DNA from 2 places in the Plantibacter sp. CFBP 8804 genome. Region 1 is predicted to be linked to the other one. Evidence: predicted binding sites of a transcription regulator. Region 1 holds the regulator's gene; the other holds the start of a gene.
What was found. Region 1 encodes HrcA, which represses chaperone genes, less so after heat shock. Its sites were predicted from a motif close to TTNGCACTCGNNNNNNNCGAGTGCNAA; they were not measured.
Positions count from the first base shown of each region.

Region 2: groES (co-chaperone GroES) is a predicted target of HrcA. The motif match lies at 1,768-1,794, and genes of this name have one in related genera.

Region 1 covers NZ_JACYTU010000001.1:494,297-497,872, reverse strand. Annotated here, with positions in the region: gene hemW (radical SAM family heme chaperone HemW) at 1-885, shown strand, start outside; gene IFU11_RS20115 (DUF4870 domain-containing protein) at 955-1,512, opposite strand; gene hrcA (heat-inducible transcriptional repressor HrcA) at 1,729-2,751, shown strand; gene dnaJ (molecular chaperone DnaJ) at 2,806-3,576, shown strand, end outside.
Region 2 covers NZ_JACYTU010000018.1:2,725-6,300, reverse strand. Annotated here, with positions in the region: gene IFU11_RS17850 (DUF4190 domain-containing protein) at 1-468, shown strand, start outside; gene IFU11_RS17845 (class I SAM-dependent methyltransferase) at 507-1,712, opposite strand; gene groES (co-chaperone GroES) at 1,871-2,167, shown strand; gene rarD (EamA family transporter RarD) at 2,363-3,301, shown strand; gene IFU11_RS17830 (ABC transporter substrate-binding protein) at 3,489-3,576, shown strand, end outside.

The sequences.
Region 1 (3,576 bases):
ACGGACAACTTCGACCTCGCTCCCGGCGCTGAAGTGACGACCGAGGCCAACCCCGACTCCGTCGACGCCGCCTACCTCCGCACGCTCGCCGAAGCCGGATTCACCCGGGTGTCCTTCGGGATGCAGTCCGCGGTGCCGAGTGTGCTCGCCACCCTCGAGCGCACGCACGATCCGGCCCGGGTGCCGCTCGTCGTGCAGTGGGCTCGCGAGGCCGGCCTCGGCGTCAGCCTGGACCTCATCTACGGGACGCCGGGGGAGACCCTGGCCGACTGGCGCGTCTCACTCGAGACGGCGATCGCCTGCGCTCCGGACCACGTGTCGGCTTATTCGCTCATCGTCGAACCAGGGACGAAACTCGCGCGCCAGATCCGCTCGGGCGTGGTGGGGACCCCCGACGAAGACCTGCAGGCCGATATGTACGAGCTCGCCGACGATCTCCTCACCGAGGCCGGCTACGGCTGGTACGAGGTCAGCAACTGGGCGACGGACGACACGCACCGCTCCCGGCACAACCTCTCCTACTGGACCGGCGAGGACTGGTGGGGTGTCGGCCCGGGCTCGCACAGTCACGTCGGCGGGGTGCGCTGGTGGAACGTCAAGCACCCGGCGGCCTACGCCCAGCGGATCGCGGCGGGGGAGTCCCCGGCCGCCGGCCGGGAGACCCTGGACGACGAGACCCGGGAGCTCGAACGCATCCTGCTGCTCACCCGCACGCGGGACGGCATCCCGATCCGGACGCTCGCCCCCGAGGCTCGCACGGCCGTCGCCGGGCTCATCGCCGAGGAACTGGTCGACGCACGGCAGGCCCTGCTCGGACGGCTGGAGCTCACGCGCCGCGGACGGCTCCTCGCCGACGCGGTCGTCCGCCGTCTGGTCGGCGACTGACCCTGCCCGAGGCGCAGAACAGCCCCGCCCGGCGGACCGGACGGGGCTGTTCTCGTGCGACTCGACGGATCAGGCCTTGATGAACTGGATCGTGAGCGGGTAGCTGTACAGCTCGCCCTTGTTCGCCTTGATCGCGGCGATGATGCTGAACACGATCACCACGACGTAGACGGCGATGATGATGAACAGACCCACGACGACGATCGTCAGGATCGAGCCGACCACGAGCGCGATCAGCATCGTCAGCTGGAAGTTCAGCGCGGTGAGCGTGTGCGCCTTGATGAACGGGCCGCGGTCCTTGAGGACCAGGTAGCCGATCAGCGGCGGGATGAATCCGAAGAAGATCCCACCGATGTGGATGAGCGTCGACCAGAGCTTCTCGTCCGACGGGCTCATGGGCTGAGCGGCGGCGTACGGCTGCTGGTACTGCGGGGCGCCTGCGGGCGGCGGCGGGTAGGAGCCGGCAGCGGGCGGCGGCGGCGCGTAGCCACCGGCGGGCGGGGGCGGGTAGGCGCCTGCGGGCGGCTGCTGCGGAGCTGCGGGAGGGGGCGTTGCGCCGTCTCCTGCAGGCGGAACCGACCCGCCCTTCGCTGGGTCGACGGGCGGCTGAGCGTTCGGATCGGACATCTTCGCACCTTTCACGGAGAGTGATATTCAATTGGTCCAGCTGAGCGTATCGCACCAGGTGTTGCTCATCAGGGACCCACGCCTGCGGCCAACGGTATTCCCGCGGCACGGGGCCGCGCAAGGGACGGCCGCGCGGAGGCCACGATATGATTGGCAGTCAGGGTCTTCGAGTGCTGATGGTCGGCGCTCCGGGGTGGATGACGGGAGGAGATCGAGATGGTGTCGGATCGCGGTCTCGAAGTGCTCCGCGTCATCGTGCAGGACTACGTCGCCTCGCGCGAGCCCGTCGGTTCCAAGACGATCGTCGACCGCCACTCCTTCGGGGTCTCCGCAGCCACCATCCGCAACGACATGGCGCAGCTCGAGGACGAAGAGCTCATCGCAGCTCCCCACACCTCTTCCGGCCGGGTGCCCACCGACAAGGGTTACCGGATGTTCGTCGACCACCTGGCCGATCGCCGTCCGCTGAACAACGCCCAACGGACGGCGATCGAGACCTTCCTCGGCGCGTCCGGCGACCTCGACGAGGTCCTGCACCGCACGGTGCGGCTGCTCTCGCAGCTGACGAACCAGGTCGCGCTCGTCCAGTACCCGATGTTCTCCCGGGCACGCGTCCGGCATCTCGAGTTGGTGAGCGTCACCCCGAACCGTGTGCTCGCGGTCATCATCCTCGACAACGGCCGCGTCGAGCAGCGGCTCATCGAGACGGAGAGCCCGGTCGACGACGACCTCATCTCGCGGCTCCGCTCGCTGTGCAACGAGGCGGTCGCGGGCCGTCCACTCCTCGACGCCCACGACGCGATCGGCGACGTCCCAGCCGACATCGCCGACCTCGATCGCGCGGCGGCCGTCCGCATCGTCGACGCGGTGCGCGAGCAGCTGTCGGCGCAGCGCCAGGACCGCCTCGTCATGGCCGGTGCCGCCAACCTCGCCCGCACCGAGGACGACTTCCCCGGCAGTATCTATCCGGTCCTGGACGCCATCGAGCAGCAGGTCGTGCTGCTTCGGCTCTTCGGTGAGATGGAGTCCGAACGCGACAGCGTGGTCGCCAGCATCGGGCGGGAGAACGCGTCGTTCGGCCTCGAGACCACGAGTGTCCTCGCCGGGAACTACCGTTCCTCTGGTGGCGAAATCGCCCGGCTCGGCGTCCTCGGCCCCACGAGAATGGACTACGCGAGCAACATGGCTGCGGTCCGCGCCGTCGCCAGGTACCTCTCGCGCATCCTCGACGCCGAGTGACGCATCCTCGTCGCGTCCCCCAACACCTTCCGCACCTCGAACGAAAGGCCCTCAGTGGCTGACTACCCCGACCACTACGCAGCACTCGGTGTCGCCAAGGAGGCGACGCCCGAAGAGATCAAGAAGGCGTACCGCCGCCTCGCACGCGAACTGCACCCCGACGTGAACCCGGGTTCCGACGCCTCGGAACGGTTCAAGGAGGTCACGCACGCCTACGACGTGCTGAGCGACCCCAAGCAGCGCCAGCAGTACGACCTCGGTCCGCAGGCTGGTGGGTTCGGTGGCGGCGACGCCGGGTTCGGCGGCTTCGGCGACATCTTCGACACCTTCTTCGGCGGTGGCGGCCAGCAGCGCGGACCCAAGTCCCGTCGCGCACGCGGGGAGGACGCCCTGTTGCGCGTCGAGCTCGACCTCGACGAGGTCATCTTCGGCACCCACCGCGACCTCGAGGTCGACACCGCCGTGCTCTGCAGCACCTGCAACGGCTCCTGCTGCCAGCCCGGCACCTCACCGGTGACCTGCGACATCTGTCACGGCACCGGCTCCATCCAGCGGGCCGTCCGCTCGCTGCTCGGCAACGTCATGACGTCGGCGCCCTGCGGCACCTGCCGCGGCTACGGCACGATCATCGCGACCCCGTGCGTCACCTGCCAGGGTCAGGGTCGGCTCCGTGCCCGCCGCACCGTCTCGGTCGACATCCCGGCCGGCGTCGACACCGGTCTGCGTCTGCAGATGCCGGGGAGCGGCGAGGTCGGCCCGGCCGGCGGCCCGAACGGCGACCTCTACCTCGAGATGAAGGTCAAGCACCACGACGTCTTCAGCCGC
Region 2 (3,576 bases), on a different contig from region 1:
TCCCCGCCACCCACGGACTGGCAGCGCGGCGCCGGCGCGCCCGTCACGCCGCCGACGCACCCTGCCCAGCAGGGGGCGTCCCCCTCGGCGCCTCCGGCGGGTTGGCAGGGCGATCACGCGACCTATCTCCAGACGGTGCCGACGGCGGTCTACCAGGCGCCGAGCCAGGGTGGCTACGCCGCGTACCAGCAGTCGCAGACGCAGACCCCTGCCGCGTCGACCGGGACCTCGCGGAGCACCTGGTCGCTCATCACCGGTGTCGTCGGGCTCGTCGTGTCGGTCTTCGTCGGTTGGGGCTTCCCCCTGTCGATCGCCGCGATCGTGCTCGGGTTCGGAGCCAGGCGTCGCGAGCCGCAGGGCCGAGGTCGCGCCCTCACCGGCCTCGTGACCGGGTTCGTCGGCCTCGCCTGCTCGGTCGGCTGGCTCGTCTACAGCGTCGTCGTGATCATCGGCTACGTCTCGACCTGATCCTCCACAGGCGCTGCGGCCCGGCGGACGCCGTCGGGTCAGGCGTCGGCGGCCGGCGTCACCCGTTCGACGAGCAGCGCACTGTGTTTGCCGGCGATCCTCGTGAGGATGATCGTGGCCGAGCCGTCGCCCTTGAGTGCGAGACGCTTCCGGAACGCCGCGGGGTCGACGTCGACGCCGCGTTTCTTGATCTCGAGGACGCCGATCCCGCGATCACGCATGGTGCGCTTGAGGACCTTCTCGTCCATCGGCAGCCGTTCGAGGACTCGGAAGGTCGTGGCGAACGGCGAGCTCGTCGCGGTGTCGGAGGTCAGGTAGGCGATGCCCTGGCCGAGCATGCCGGCCTCCAACCGGATGGCGAGGTCGCCGATGAGTCGGGCCCGGATCACGGATCCGTCGGGTTCGTGCACGTAGTCGCCGAGCTCCCGCACTGGGGCGTCGTCGGCGTCGGCCTCGGCGTGCAACTCGTGGTGGACGCCGTCCGCGAGGAGGAGCGCGGACCGTCGGACATCCGGACGGGCCAGCGGGCCGAACCAGAGCGCCATCTCGACGAGCTGTCCGTCGACCGACACCCACTGCGCCTCGGCGTCGTCGGGGATGAGGGAGCGGTCGAATCCGGGCCCGAGCTTGACGCCTGTGGGAAGGCGGGTCGCCGCACCGAAGACCAGATCGAGGGACGGGGTGTAGTCGGCGGCACTCGACAGCCGCGCGGTGTCGACGTGTCCTGCGGTGCGCCGCGCGGGATCGAACCAGACCGCGTCGAAGTCGTCGAGGGAGACGTCCTCGGCGGCGGCATTCCGCACGGTCGCCGTGGGGAACGGAGCGAGGTTGTAGCTGGCGATGGCCGCGGTGACCTCGTCGATGTCGACCGCCGTGACCTCCAGGTCGAGCGAGGCCATGGCCATCGAGTCGGCGCCGATGCCGCTGCCGAGGTCGGCGATGCGCGTGAGGCCGGCCCGGGCGAACCGCCCGGCGTGCAGCGCGGCGACGGGAAGGCGCGTGGCCTGTTCGAGCCCGGCCTCGGTGAACAGCATGCGGCCGGCGAACGGACCGAACTTGCCGACGGCCTTCTGCCTGAGCCGCGACTGCGTGAGGACCGCCGCGACCAGCTCGGGGGAGTGGCCCTCCTTGCGCAGGCGCCCGACCAGGCGGACGGCCTCGTCCTTCGTCGGGTAGGGAGGGAGGGCGTCGAGGAGCCTGAGGCCGTCGGCCGTGAGGAGTTCGACGAGTTCCGAACGGTCCATGGTCAGCGGGCCTCGGGCGGAGCTGGATGCATCCGGCAACGGTAGCAGTCGCTGATTGGCACTCGCATTGCATGAGTGCCAGAAGATGCCTACACTGGAATCAGCACTCTCGCAGTGTGAGTGCTAACCACGTCTTCGTTTCAAGAAAGAGGTCAACCGTGTCGGTCTCCATCAAGCCGCTCGAGGATCGCATCGTCATCAAGCAGGTCGAGGCAGAGCAGACCACCGCTTCCGGTCTGGTCATCCCCGACACCGCCAAGGAGAAGCCCCAGGAGGGCGAGGTCGTGGCGGTCGGACCCGGTCGCATCGACGACAACGGCAACCGCGTCCCGCTCGACGTCGCCGTCGGCGACAAGGTGATCTACTCCAAGTACGGTGGCACCGAGGTCAAGTACGCCGGTGAGGACTACCTCGTCCTGTCCGCGCGCGACGTCCTCGCAGTCGTCGTCCGCTAGTCACCAGCGCACGGATCCGGCGGCCCAGGCCGCTCAACAGCCCGAATGGCATTCGCCGTTCGGGCTGTGTCCGTTTCCGGAGGGTGTCGCGGGGAGTCGCGGGTCTAGCCTGGACCAGTGCAGAACCCCAGCGATCCAGCCGACGTCGACATCCACCCCGTCACCGTCGACGGGGGAGACGACCGACGTGCGAGTGTGGCCGTACCCCAGCAGGGGAGCCGGTCCGGACTGCTCTCGGCGGTCGCCGCCTACTGCCTCTGGGGAGCGCTCCCGCTCTACTTCATCGCCCTCGCACCGGCCGGAGCCTTCGAGGTCGTGGCGTGGCGGATCCTCTTCTCCCTCGTCTTCTGCGCCGTCCTCATCCTGGCGACCCGTTCCTGGCGTCGACTGTTCGGCATCCTCCGCCAGCGCCGCATCGTCCTGACGATGGGTCTCGCCGGAGCGCTCATCTACGTCAACTGGCAGACCTACGTGTACGGTGCGCTCAACGGCCAAGTGGTCGAGGCGTCGCTCGGGTACTTCATCAACCCGATCGTGACCGTCTTCCTCGGCGTCTTCTTCCTCCGTGAGCGGCTGCGTCCGGCCCAGTGGGCCGCGGTGGTCGTGAGCGTGATCGCGGTCCTCGTCCTCGCGATCGGGCACGGCAGCGTCCCCTGGATCGCCCTCATCTTGGCCTTCTCATTCGGCCTCTACGGCTACATCAAGAAACTGGTGGGCGGCTCGGTCGACGCCGTGTCCGGGTTGACGCTCGAGACCGTGTGGCTGATGCCGGTCGCGATCGCCCAGCTCATCGCTGTCGGCGTGACCGGTGGGCTGACCATCGGCACCGCGGGCGTCGGGCACGCCCTGCTGCTCGTCGGCGCCGGCGTCATCACCGCCGTCCCGCTCCTGCTGTTCGCGGCGGCGGCCCGCCGCCTCCCGCTCACCTGGATGGGTTTCATCCAGTACTTCGCACCGATCATCCAGTTCGTCGTCGGTGTCGCCGTCCTGCACGAGGCGATGCCGCCGGAGCGCTGGTTGGGCTTCGGTCTCGTGTGGCTGGCGCTCGCGATCCTCACCGTCGACATGCTCGTCGCCTCAACGCGGGGTCGTCGGGCCGCCGGGGCCGAACGGCGCCGCTCGACGCGGGTCTGAACAGCGGATTCCAGCGCTGATCGCGCGACCACTGCAGGAAAAGCGCGAAACAGGCCGTCCTGAGGTAACGATTTGGTCGTGTTACACGCTTGTAACGTCAACGACATTGTCCAGCGCACGTGCAGCGGATAACTTGACTCAACGGCAGCCCCTGGAGCTGCCACTCTTCTGACAAGCAAGGAGTACCATGAGCGTCTTTTCGAAGGCCACGGCCGCTCGCTCCCGCCCACGTTCCATCGTTCTCGGTGGTATCGCACTGATCGGAGCCAGCGCGC